DNA from 3 places in the Paenibacillus sp. cl130 genome. Region 3 is predicted to be linked to each of the others. Evidence: riboswitches for the same ligand, from Rfam matches in the RefSeq annotation. Region 3 holds a riboswitch; each other region holds the start of a gene.

Region 1 (4,402 bases), on a different contig from region 3:
AGCATGAAAATCAGATGAACCTGTTCTTTACGGATGTGCATGCCCGTGGGGAATATTCCAACTACATGAATCGTTATTTTGAAGAAAATAATGTTGTTATACACACAGAACCAGGCGATGCCGAAATTTTAAAAAATAACACGGTCGATTATATCTCATTCAGCTACTACATGACCTTGACCGTATCTGCAGGTCCAGAAGGCGAGAAAGCAGCAGGAAACCTGATTGGCGGCGTGAAAAATCCATATTTACAGTCCTCTGACTGGGGATGGCAAATTGATCCGATCGGTCTGCGTGTTACGCTGAATACGTTATATGACCGCTACCAAAAGCCACTGTTCATCGTGGAAAATGGCCTAGGTGCTTATGATAAGGTAGAGGAAGACGGTTCTGTGCATGACACATATCGTATTGATTACTTGCGTCAGCATATTGTTCAGATGAAGGAAGCGATTGCCGACGGTGTTGATCTGATTGGTTACACCAGCTGGGGTCCTATCGACCTTGTGAGCATGTCTACTTCCGAAATGTCCAAGCGCTACGGATTTATTTACGTCGATCTGGATGATGATGGTAACGGAACGCTCAAACGCTCCAAAAAGGACTCATTTAACTGGTATAAAAATGTGATAGCAACCAATGGTGAAGAATTGTAATTCCAAATTTTCTCGGGCGGGTATAGCAGAGGACATCCTAAGGATGCAATCTGCTGTACCCGCTTTTTTGATAGACATAATAATAATATATATTTCAGAGGGCTTCACAAACTTTTCACTTGTAATAAGCTGAAAGTTTTCTGTATAATAAATAAAAATTTCATATGTCTGGTTGATGTTTGCGGGAGATGGAACGAAAGTTCCGACCGAAGGGGCAAAACTCTCAGGTGCTTAGGCTGATTACAGCAACAAGCGGGGACCGTAAACGGACAGAACTCTGGAGAGACCCTTAATTGGGCGCCGAAGGTGCACCGCAGAGAACATCTGCTTAAACTCTCAGGCAAAAGGACAGAGACGCGAATAACCTGTGACAGGGAATGCCCTAGGCTTTTTTATAAGCTATTAGAGGCAGAAACCTGCGCAAGATGGTTGTATTTTTTCGTGCCTTTAACCTCTCCAGGAGTCGAATCAGCGGATTTGACTCTTTTTTGTTTTCTAATATGCTGGAGGAGCGGGTTGAAATGAATTTGGTACATGTGTTAGAAGCGATTAGCAGTTGGATATGGGGGGCGCCTCTCATCATTCTTGTCATGGGAACGGGGTTGTGGCTGACCATACGTTTGAAGATGCTGCAGGTATTCCGCCTGCCCCTGGCGATCAAGCTGATCGGTAAGGCCCCGAATGAAGGCAGCGGGGATGTAAGTAGTTTTGCGGCTTTGAGTACAGCGTTGGCGGCTACAGTTGGCACAGGAAGTATTGTCGGCGTAGCGACAGCCATTAAGCTGGGCGGGCCGGGTGCCTTGTTCTGGATGGTCGTTGCAGCCTTTTTTGGGATGGCGACGAAATATGCGGAAGGTGTACTTGCGGTAAAATACCGGGTGAAGGATCGGAATGGGCAATTTTCCGGCGGCCCGATGTATTATATTGAGAAAGGTCTGGGACGCCGTTTTAAACCGCTGGCGATGCTGTTTGCTTTTTCGGGCATGCTGGTAGCGTTGTTCGGGATTGGAACGTTTCCGCAGGTCAAAGCGATTGTATCTTCGACTGAAAATAGTTTTGGCGTTCCGCCCATTGTAACGGCACTGATTATTGCTATCCTTACAGGACTTGTTACTATTGGAGGACTCAAAAGCATTGCCAAGGTATCGACGAAGGTCGTTCCTTTTAAAACAGGCTTGTATGTACTGATCTGTCTCATCGTACTAATTCGGTTTGCTGACCAACTTCCTGCCGCAATTGCGCTGGTGCTCCATTCGGCATTTTCAACTACATCTGCAACGGGCGGATTTGCCGGAGCTACGATTATGCTGGCGATGCGAAGTGGGGTAGCCAGAGGTATTTTTGCCAATGAGGCCGGATTGGGAAGCGCACCGATTGCAGCCGCAGCTGCCAAAACCAAATGGCCTGCGGAGCAAGGGCTAATTTCCATGACAGGCGTGTTTATTGATACGATGGTTATTTGTGTGATGACCGGGTTGACGCTACTGGTTAGTGGTGTGTGGAGCGGGCCTACCGATGCGGGCCTGATGACTCAGCAAGCATTTTCCAGCGCATTCCCGCTGGGGGCAGAACTGCTCACAATCATTCTGATTATGTTTGCGTTCACCACCATGCTCGGCTGGAACTATTACGGGGAACGCTGTGTTGAATATTTGCTTGGGGTCAAGTGGATTAAGCCATACCGCTATCTGTTCATCCTACTGGTTGCCGGGGGCGCGTTCATTAAACTGGATGCGATTTGGCTGCTGGCAGATATCTTTAACGCAATGATGGCTTTCCCGAACCTGATTGCCCTGCTCGGGTTATCAGGAATTGTAGTCGCAGAAACCCGAACCTATATGGATTCTCTGAATTCTAGTAAGAAAAAGGGCATTCTTGCAGGTGCCAGTGTAGGGGCAGCTATCCAAGTAGAAGAAAAAGGACAAACGGTTAATTCATAAATTCCAAAAGGGAGTGCCCTCAGTCATCACAGGCTTGAGGACACTCCCTTTTGAATGTTATAACGATGCGTGCAAAATAGCTGAAATATCTTCTTGATTCAGCTTTTTATAATTACCGAAGCCTCCGTATTCCATTTCACGGGCTGCAATGTTTGCGACTTTTTCCAATTGCTCATCATTAATATTGTAATCGGCCAGGGTGGAAGGGGCACCGAGACTTGTCCAGAATGCACTCAGGCGATCAATCCCCTCCAAAGCAATTTCCTTATCCGTTTTACCAGTGGTATCTAAATCAAACATGCTGAGCATCAGCCGCTTCATGCGTGCAGCATCCTGATCCACCGTATGTCTCATCCAGTTGGGGAACAGGATCGCCAGACCGCCAGCATGAGGAATATCATATACAGCGGATAATGCATGTTCAATCGTATGCGAAGCCCAGTCCCCGAAGTAGCCCATTTGTAGTGTTCCGTTAAGGGCAATCGTTCCGGCATATAAAATCGTTTCACGATGCTCGTAGTTGTGCAAATCCTCCAGCAGCTTAGGTGCAGTTTCGATCACGGTTTGCAACACGGAAAAGCACATACGATCTTGCAACGGTGTATTTTTAACATTGTGAAAATATTGTTCAAACACATGGCTCATCATATCCACCATGCCATATACCGTCTGATCAAGTGGCACAGAGAAGGTGTTTTTTGGGTCCAGAATCGAGAATTTCGGATGCGTCACCGCGCTGCCCCATACGTATTTTTCGTTCGTTTCCCAGTTGGTGATAACAGAATCCGGATTCATTTCTGAACCGGTGGCGGCGAGTGTGAGGATGGTGCCGAATGGCAGAGCCTCGGTCGGCATGTGCTTTTTGTTGATAATATCCCACACATCGCCGTCATATTCAGCCCCTGCTGCGATGGCTTTGGTGCAATCAATAACGCTTCCACCGCCTACAGCAAGTAAGAAGTCGATTTTTTCATTTCGGCAAATGTCGATACCCTTCTTAACGGTGGACAAGCGCGGATTCGGTTCTACGCCGGACAATTCATGAATGTTCAGATGTAGCGGTTCTAACGCGTTTAATACCTGGTCATATAGACCATTTCGTTTGACACTTCCGCCTCCATATACCAGCAAAATGTTTTTGCCGTAATTCAGCAGTTCCTGCTGGAGTTCTTCAATTTGATTGTCTCCAAAAATTAATTTGGTGGGGTTATAATATGTGAATTTGTTCATCTGGTAAGTTTCCCTCAGTTCTTCATTGTTCATGTTCAAATCGTAAATCGCTTAACCTGATTGCCTGTTGGATACCTAACTTCATCATGTAAGCTATTTGAAATGACGATTAACTATTATACATGAAATGAATAAGGGAATTCAAGTAAATCTAATCTTTGACCGCTCCGGCGGCAAGATCGGAAATAAACTGGCGGCTAATGAAAAGAAATAAAATAATAAGTGGCAGTACAGCCAGCAGGGTGCCCGCAATGACCATCGCATAATCCGTATTGTAAATCCCGTTCAATTGTGACAGTGCAATCTGGAGCGTGAATTTACGTTCATCCGTTAAGACGATTAGCGGCCATAAATAATCATTCCAGGCTCCTATAAAGGTAAATGCGCCGAGAAAAGCGAACGCAGGACGTAGAATAGGCAGTGCTACATTCAAGTACAGTCGAAAAAAGCTGCATCCGTCCATCCGGCCCGCATCCAGCAGTTCCTTTGGAATGGATTCTTCCGCATATTGACGAATCCAGAAAATGCCGAAGGCATTTACCATCCCCGGGATGATAAGCGCTTTGAACGTACCTA
Region 2 (4,402 bases), on a different contig from region 3:
CTGTGGAATTTCACTGATTGCCGTATTCGTAACTGTTACGCCTACACCCGCCTGCTTCATTTTTTTGCGTAAAATCGAGGCGCCCATAGCGCTTGAGCCCATACCTGCATCACAGGAAAAGACGATCTTGTTCACTTCGGATTTATCCTTGAGCGTTCGAGCTGCGGCAATCTCAGCAGCACGTTCAGATTCGTGATTATCTTCCATTACAGTGGCGTTAGCACTTGCACTCTTGCTTTGATTTTTCATATCTTTCAGGCGGGATGCAGCTTCCTCCAGCCCCTCTTCTTTTTGCTTACTAGTCTTGAGTAACACTGCGGCAACAGCAAAGGATACGACCGCAGCAGCGATCACCCCGCTCAGCATTGGCAAATATCCGCCTTTTGGCGTCATTAGAAAATAGGCGATGATGCTGCCCGGTGAAGGAGCAGCAACCAGTCCGGCACCTGTCAACATAAAACAGAAGGTTCCCACAACGCCCCCAGCTATAGCAGCAAGAATCAAAATCGGCTTCATCAAAATATAAGGGAAATAAATTTCATGAATCCCGCCGAAAAAATGAATGATGACCGCTCCAGGAGCCGATGACTTCGCAGAGCCTTTGCCGAACAGGCAGTAGGCTAGCAAAATACCGAGCCCCGGCCCAGGGTTGGATTCCAGCATAAACAGTACGGATTTTCCTGTTCTTGCAGCTTCCTCTAACGCAATCGGACTCAATACTCCGTGATTCAGCGCGTTGTTTAAAAATAATACTTTTCCGGGCTCAATAATGAGGTTGACAAGCGGCAATAGCCCTGCGTTCACGAGGAACTGTACCCCTGCCGACAACACTTGACTGATCATTTGTACAATCGGGCCAATCGCCACATGGGCAAGCAGCGCTAGAATGGCACCGATAATTCCGGCCGAAAAGTTATTGACCAGCATTTCAAAGCCTGATCTGACTTTGCCTTCAATGGCCTTGTCGAACTTCTTCAATATCCACGCAGCCAGCGGACCAGCTACCATCGCGCCCAGGAACATCGGGATATCGGCTCCCACTATGACACCCATCGTCATAATGGCACCAATCACACCTCCACGCTGTCCGTGAATCATCGTGCCCCCTGTATAACCGATCAGTAACGGCAATAAATAATTTTTCATCGGGTCAACCAATTGTGCAAAACCTTCATTCGGGAACCATCCGGTCGGAATAAAGAGTGCCGTAATCAGCCCCCACGCAATAAATGCTCCCATATTGGGCATAACCATACCGCTAAGAAAACGGCCAAAACGCTGTACGGCGACACGAGTGCCTCCTTTTGAACTTGGCTTTGCGTCCAATGTACTCATATTCAAATCCTCCTTGTAGGTAAGCATCACTACCTTTTCTTAAAATTCATACTAAATGACAGCGCTATCTTCATCAACGAAATGAAAACGTACTTTCGTCATGAACGTTGATGACAACATTTAAATTTAAATTATCCGGGAAGGTATTATACCTGCATAATTCTTCTTAATATGACCTGTAGCTATAGAAATTAGTCGAAAAACCGTGCTGGATTATGTATGATTCTTATATGGGGACAACCCTCTAAATCAGAATAAAACACGTAATTACGTTTGCAAAAAGACAAAAAAATAGCCGCTACGTCAAATCATAGCGACTATTTTATACAAAAATCGAGCAGACAAATAACCCTCTTACTCCATACTACAATGCTCCATTATTGCTCATCGGAAATCAACTGCTCATACTGATCCGCAGACAGTAGCTTGCCCAAGGCTTCCTCCACATCTTTATCCATCTCTACTTCGATCATCCAACCTTTTTCATAGGGAGATTCATTCACTAGCTCAGGTGTACTTTCCAGCGTTTCATTCACTTTTAGTATGGTTCCCGTCACCGGAGCAAAAAGGTCGGATACTGTCTTCACCGATTCAATCGTACCGATCTCCGCTCCCTGCTCAATCGTTGCTCCCGCCTCAGGTAATTCTACAAAAACAATATCACCCAGTTGATGCTGTGCAAAGTCTGTAATACCAATTCGTACCGTTCCATTCTCTGTCCGCTGAACCCACTCATGTTCGTCTGTATACCAAAGTTGCTGCTTTACTTCACCCATTCTGTTCCCCTCACTTCCATATGAATAAAATCGCTTTTGCTCACCTGTATTAGACAGGTTAAGATTATGACAACAAGAACACTCATGTCAATAATACTAACAAAAATACTTCATATCACCTCATATAGCGTACTATATAAAAAATTATAACTTATAACAAACGCTTACATATCCTTATTTATATATTAAATGTTTTTTCTATTGTTTTAGATGACATTTTTATTGACATTTTGAATGAATTTGCGTATTAATGGGTTATAGCAAATGCTTTGGGAAACACCCCGACAACTGCAAACGCGGATGAACGCGGAGGGAGAGACTGCCAAAAAGATTCGCATAGCTGTTGCCGCTTGTGAGACATAAGTGCACGCGAATCGGATCAGGTTGTTATCTGCAAAGCCAGGTAATATACCGTTGATCCCGAAGGTAGCGCCGAAGGAGTAAACCTGCATTGCAGGTGAATCTCTCAGGCAAAAGGACCTCTGCCGGACGCATCTCTGGAGAGCATTCGCTATTGGAGCGGATCACCCAAGGGGAAACCCGGTACATACCGGGGTAACTTTCTGGTATCAAGGACAGAGCTGAAAAAAAGAGTGTAGACTGCCGTCTATACGTTTTTTTCGGCCTGTCTTTTTTGTTTAGCCGATCACACCGGATAGGAGTGGAATAATGACTAATTTGCGAAAAACACCGCTATATTCGTCCTACGGGACGCAGTCTGGGGTTCGTTGTATTGACTTTGGCGGCTGGGAGCTCCCGGTTCAGTTTAGCGGCATTCAAAAGGAGCATGAGGCCGTCCGGCAACGTGCGGGTTTATTCGATGTATCGCATATGGGCGAATTTTTGGTTGAAGGCAAAGAGGCCGAAGCTTTTCTGCAAAGGGTGACCACGAATGATGTCAGCCAGTTGGAACCAGGTCAGGCACAATATTCACTCCTGTGTTACCCCGATGGAGGGGTAGTAGACGACCTACTTGTTTACTGCAAAGGACCGGAACGCTACATGCTCGTTGTGAACGCATCCAACATCGATAAGGATTGGGATTGGCTAATTCGCCATATGCCTGCATCCGTTCACATGGAGAATGTGTCTGATGCGATAGCATTGCTAGCGTTGCAAGGACCGGAGGCAGCACGTATTGCCGCAGCCGTGGCAGATACGGACATTACGAATCTGGCATCTTTCCGCTTCCATGAGAATGTGCCATTGTTCGGAGCAAAAGCACTGGTCTCACGAACCGGATATACGGGCGAAGACGGTTTTGAATTTTATATACCTGCTGCGGAAGCACCAGCCGTATGGGAGGGTTTGCTTCGTTCCGGTGAGTCGTATGGGCTGATTCCCGCTGGACTTGGTGCTCGGGATACCCTACGCTTTGAGGCACGGTTGCCGCTATATGGTCAGGAGTTATCTGCCACGATTTCACCACTCGAAGCTGGTCTAGGTTTCTTCGTCAAGCTGAATAAAGGAGATTTTATCGGTAGAGAAGCACTGCAACGTCAGAAAGAACAAGGGATTCCTCGCAAATTGATCGGGCTGGAAATGATTGATCGCGGTATCCCACGCGCCCATTACCCGGTATTCGCAGAAGGACAACACATTGGTGAGGTCACAACGGGGACTCAGTCGCCCACCTTGAAGCGTAATCTGGGCCTCGCCTTGGTGGACAGTCGTTTTAGCGCCCTCTCCACACCGTTGGAGGTTGAGATTCGTGGCAAACGCCTGCGTGCCGAGGTGGTGGCAACACCCTTTTATAAACGCCCGCGCTGATCTTAAACTCTTTTTATTTCTATAAAGCAAATATGTCAGATATGAACTTCTTGGTTTTTCATCTCACACACTTTTTTATTAGCTAATTTACGATCTAAAATCTTGCTTTTCGAAAGGAGTCAGAACCTATGAAGCAGCATCGTTATCTCCCTATGACTGAACAGGATCAAACCGAAATGCTGCGTGTGGTGGGTGTATCATCTATTGATGATTTATTCAGTGACATTCCAGAGGCCATTCGATATCAAGGGGAACTGCCTCTCTCTTCTCGACTCGATGAGAAAGCCTTAACCCGCCACTTGGCCGAGCTGGCCGGACACAACGCCAATACAGACACACATGCCAGCTTCCTTGGCGCAGGAATTTATGATCATCATATTCCGTCCGTCATCCAGCACATCACTTCACGCTCGGAATTCTATACAGCCTACACCCCCTATCAGCCGGAAGTAAGCCAAGGCGAGCTACAAGCCATTTTCGAGTTTCAGTCGTATATTTGCGAATTGACGGGCATGGCTGTA
Region 3 (4,402 bases):
CATTCAGGCGAAGTTTGGCGGGAAGATAATCAGCGTACCCGTGGATGTTGATACGCTTAAATATCTGCAAACAGACGAAGTTGCTTTGAATTTGAAGGCAGGACAGCTGGCCAAGGTTACGGCTACAGCCACGTATAAGGATGAGTCGGAGAAGGATGTTTCCAAACCGGCTGTCTGGTCCTCGTCCAGAATTGTTGTTGCGACCGTCAAAGACGGTAACATTAAGGCACAGGGCAAGGGCAAAGCAGTAATTACTGTGAAATATGCAGGTAAAATGACGAAGATACAGGTAACCGTTCAGTAAAAAAGAGAGCAAGCATACGTCCAAGGACGACATGCTTGCTCTTTTTTTTAAGGAGGCTACCGCTTATAAATTATGACTTATCCTTCTTGGTCGGTGTGTTGCGTGTAAGTGATTCAGTCAAACGCTTGCCAGTCGGCGTCTGGGCCAAGCCGCCTTTGGCGGTCTCGCGGTGCTTCGACGGCATCGCACTGCCGACTTCAAGCATCACGTCAATGACTTCGTCAGACGGAATAGCGCTGCGCACACCCGCCAAAGCCATATCCGCTGCGGCAAGCGCAGTCACGGCTCCCAGCCCGTTGCGCACGATGCACGGAATCTCCACGAGTCCGGCGACGGGATCGCAAATCAGGCCGAGCGTGTTCTTAAGAGCGAGGCCCACGGCGTGAACAGCCTGTTCAGGCGTACCACCACGCAGCTCGACCATAGCGCCAGCAGCCATCCCGATAGCTGAACCAATCTCAGCCTGACAGCCTCCCTCCGCGCCAGAAATGAAGGAGTTGTTGGCGATCACGTAGCCAATGGCTCCAGCGGCGAACAGGCCGTTCACCATATGCTCATCATCCCAGCCGAACCGCTCCTGCGCACTGATGAACACACCAGGGATAACCCCACATGAGCCTGCGGTAGGCGTGGCGACAATGCGACCCATGGATGCATTAACCTCCGACACGGAGAGGGCATAAGCCATGGCGAGCGCGGAGGCATCACCGGAGCAGGTTTCCCCTGACCGCAGATACTCGGCTAGGCGCTTGCCGTCACCGCCTGTCAATCCACTGCGGGATACGGTGTCTTGTGTTTGACCGCGATGAACGGCTTCCTTCATGACTTCATAATAATCAGACATTTGGCGAAAGATTTCTTCCTCCGTTGTATTCGTCTCTTGTACCTGCTCTTGAATCATCAAGCGGCCAATTGTGGTGGATTCTTCAGCGCATAAAGCGCTGATTTCATGCAGATGGCTAAACCGCATCGGATTCAGCTCCTTTTTTCAAATTAATCATCTTAATTTCATACATATGAGGTAAAGAACGCAGTTCCGCAATCAGTTCAGCTGGAGCAGAACTGTCCGTTTCAATGGCGGTGAGTGCTTCACCATCCCGGCCTTTGCGATCTACGTGCATATAGGCAATGTTAATGTGGGCCGCGCCCAGCGCTGAAGTTATCGCGCCCAATGTACCGGGCTTATCCGAGTGGAGAAGCACCAGCGTAGGCAGCTCCCCGGTCAGATTGACCCGGAATTCGTTAAGCTGCTGGACATGGATGCTGCCGCCGCCGATGGAGGAGCCCAGCAGTGTGCGCTGATCCTCGCCCTTCCACAGCTCGAAACGGACAGTGTTCGGATGAGGCGCGGGGAGTCCGCTGACGGCGAATTCCACGGCCATCCCGGCTTGCTCTGCCCATTGCTCGGCATCCGGAATCCGGTGATCGTCCGTATCGTAATTAAGCAGCCCTGCGATGAGCGCCAGGTCTGTACCGTGTCCTTTATACGTGTCGGCAAAGGAGCCGTACAGCGTCATGCGGGCACGGTCAGGCTGCGTCCCGAGCCAGTGCCGGGCAACGCGTGCGAGCCGCACCGCGCCTGCGGTGTGTGAACTGGAAGGTCCGGTCATGGCCGGACCGATAATAGAAAATACATCTTTGAAACGCATGGTGTGGCCCCCTGTATGTTCTAATACCATACTATATGGTATTTCCGCGTCTTTGCGCGGTTATGACGGTTCCTAATGCTGACGCACAATGTGAGCACAAAAAAGGACAGGATAAGGAAGTTTCCCTTATCTCTGTCCTCGTTACCTGAGAGTTTCGTGCGGTGTTCTTACCGCCTTACCCCTTGGGTGGCTTGCGCTCTCTCCAGAGTTGCGTCAGATGACGATACATGGACCTGAGAGATTATCCGTCAGCCGGGTGCTGACGTCTTGCTCCTTCGGTGCCGCCAGAGTGTAGGCTCCCTGGACAGACTCTCCCGTCATCTTCATTCGCGTATACCGTTCTACATGTCTTCCTTAGCGTAATGTATGCCGTGCTCGGTGTCAATCACAGGTTTAATTTTTACATAAACAGGTGCGTTCCCAATAAAAAAGATTAAAATTTACATAATTATGGATGAAACCAGGAAGGAATTAGAAGATTGGCGGCTAATCTGATAAAGGACAAGTATATTTATGGAAATCATAGGAGGGATATTGACGTATGGTAAAAGGCTTGCGATTCACAGGTTCACGCTTAAAAGGGATGTTGCATCTAGCAGCGATCGTATCACTGCTGATTGGGATCTTCGTTCCATTCGGTCAGGTCAAGGCGGAGGGAGCATTGACAGTAGCCGAAGCACTTCAGCGCCAAAGCAGTGGAGGTACGGTGACGGTGGAAGGTTACATCGTCGGACATGCTACCGGATCGAAAACGGCTAACTTTTCTTCCCCGTTCGCGAATGATTTTAACGTACTGATTGCCGATCAGGCAAATGAACGTAATACGTCTAATCTGTTGGATGTACAGCTGACTTCAGCGTACAGAGGGCAATATGGGCTATCAGGCCATCCTGAGCTGATCGGCAGCAAAATTCGTGTGACGGGTACACTCGGCGCCTACAATAATTTTGGTGGAGTGAAAAGCCCAAGCGCTGTTGAACTGGTGAGCGGAAGCGAGCCGGGGGAACCAGGCGAACCTGGCAACCCGGGTCAACCCGGTACTACACTGCCGGATGGAAAAGGCAAAAAGGTGCTGTTCGATAATACGCACGCACAGACCGCTGGTGCAGCAGATTGGGTCATTGAAGGCGCCTTCTCCGACTTTGCCAATGGACTGCGTAATGTAGGCTTTACGGTAGACCAATTGAATCGTCCCATTCCTTTTACTTATGGAGAGCAGGCCATAACATATGACAAGCTGCGCCAATATGATGTGTTCATTATTGGTGAAGCGAATGTTGCCTTTAAGGCATCCGAGCAGGCTGCCCTGCTGCAATACGTGAATAGCGGGGGGAGCGTCTTCTTCATCTCCGATCATTATAATGCGGACCGTAACAAAAACCGTTGGGATTCCTCCGAGGTTATGAATGGTTACCGTCGTGGAGCCTATACTAATCCGGCCAAGGGCATGACTGCAGAAGAAGCTGCATCACCGGCGATGCAAGGATTAACAAGCTCCGATTGGCTGGCGGCCAACTTTGGCGTTCGTTTCCGTTACAATGCGCTGGGTGATGTGAATGCTACCGAAATTGTAGCCGCAGATCAATCTTTCGGCATTACCAAGGGTGTGCGCTCGATTGCAATGCATGCAGGATCTACGCTGGCTATTATTGATCCTACCAAGGCTAAAGGCATTGCTTATATCCCTTCAGGCACGAAAAAATGGGGTAATGCGGTAGACCAGGGAGTTTATAACGGCGGGGGCCGTGCGGAAGGACCTTATGCCGCTATCTCCAAGGTAGGTCAAGGCAAGGCAGCGTTCATCGGTGATTCTTCCCCTGTAGAAGATGCTACACCGAAATATGTGCGTGAGGAAAACGGACAGTCGAAGAAGACATATGATGGTTTTAAAGAAGTGGATGATTCCACCTTCCTGGTGCAGACGGTTCAATGGCTTGCATGGAAGCAGGACTACACGAAATTATCTGATGTGGCAGGTTTGACTCTGGATCAGCCAACGAAGCTTCTGCCATTTGAGGAGCCTGCGGCTTCCACAGAACCGCAGCCTGAGCCTTGGTCTGCTCCAGCAGCAGGCTACAAATGGTACGATCCTAGAACGTTCAAGTCTGGCTCCTATGGAGCGGCTTCGTAATTATCGCCAGAAGCTCAATGTGAGCTGGTATTAGTTAGTCGTTTGATCCCTGCAGAGGGATCAGGCGACTTTTTTTGTGATGAAAATTAACCTGTGGTTGGTTATTTCATTACATTTTGTGCCAGAAAGACCGCGCTACTGCTGGATCATTGATTTTTTAAATGATGTTGATAGCATAATCTTAATTGATATATCCATATACTGGTGATAGGATGTATTCAAATTATTCCGACAAAAACGGTATGTAATGTTCATGAGAGGTTTTAAACATCAAACATGGTGAGAATAAGCGGGACAAGACCATGGAGAATGGAGGAA

The links. Region 3 has a riboswitch for glycine ahead of sdaAB (L-serine ammonia-lyase, iron-sulfur-dependent subunit beta). Riboswitches for the same ligand answer to the same signal wherever they lie in the genome.
Region 1: linked by a shared signal. The riboswitch ahead of BM358_RS17110 (alanine/glycine:cation symporter family protein) and the one ahead of sdaAB (L-serine ammonia-lyase, iron-sulfur-dependent subunit beta) in region 3 are both predicted to bind glycine.
Region 2: linked by a shared signal. The riboswitch ahead of gcvT (glycine cleavage system aminomethyltransferase GcvT) and the one ahead of sdaAB (L-serine ammonia-lyase, iron-sulfur-dependent subunit beta) in region 3 are both predicted to bind glycine.

Annotation. Positions count from the first base shown of each region.
Region 1 is NZ_FOYG01000006.1:76,466-80,867, reverse strand. It holds gene BM358_RS17115 (glycoside hydrolase family 1 protein) at 1-656, shown strand, start outside; glycine riboswitch at 924-1,018, shown strand; gene BM358_RS17110 (alanine/glycine:cation symporter family protein) at 1,178-2,596, shown strand; gene BM358_RS17105 (iron-containing alcohol dehydrogenase) at 2,654-3,826, opposite strand; gene BM358_RS17100 (carbohydrate ABC transporter permease) at 3,978-4,402, opposite strand, start outside.
Region 2 is NZ_FOYG01000007.1:282,946-287,347, forward strand. It holds gene BM358_RS19790 (PTS mannitol transporter subunit IIBC) at 1-1,335, opposite strand, end outside; gene gcvH (glycine cleavage system protein GcvH) at 1,713-2,111, opposite strand; glycine riboswitch at 2,412-2,603, shown strand; gene gcvT (glycine cleavage system aminomethyltransferase GcvT) at 2,781-3,881, shown strand; gene gcvPA (aminomethyl-transferring glycine dehydrogenase subunit GcvPA) at 4,010-4,402, shown strand, end outside.
Region 3 is NZ_FOYG01000005.1:14,976-19,377, forward strand. It holds gene BM358_RS14760 (Ig-like domain-containing protein) at 1-304, shown strand, start outside; gene sdaAA (L-serine ammonia-lyase, iron-sulfur-dependent, subunit alpha) at 375-1,274, opposite strand; gene sdaAB (L-serine ammonia-lyase, iron-sulfur-dependent subunit beta) at 1,264-1,953, opposite strand; glycine riboswitch at 2,165-2,280, opposite strand; gene BM358_RS14775 (DUF6359 domain-containing protein) at 2,495-4,084, shown strand.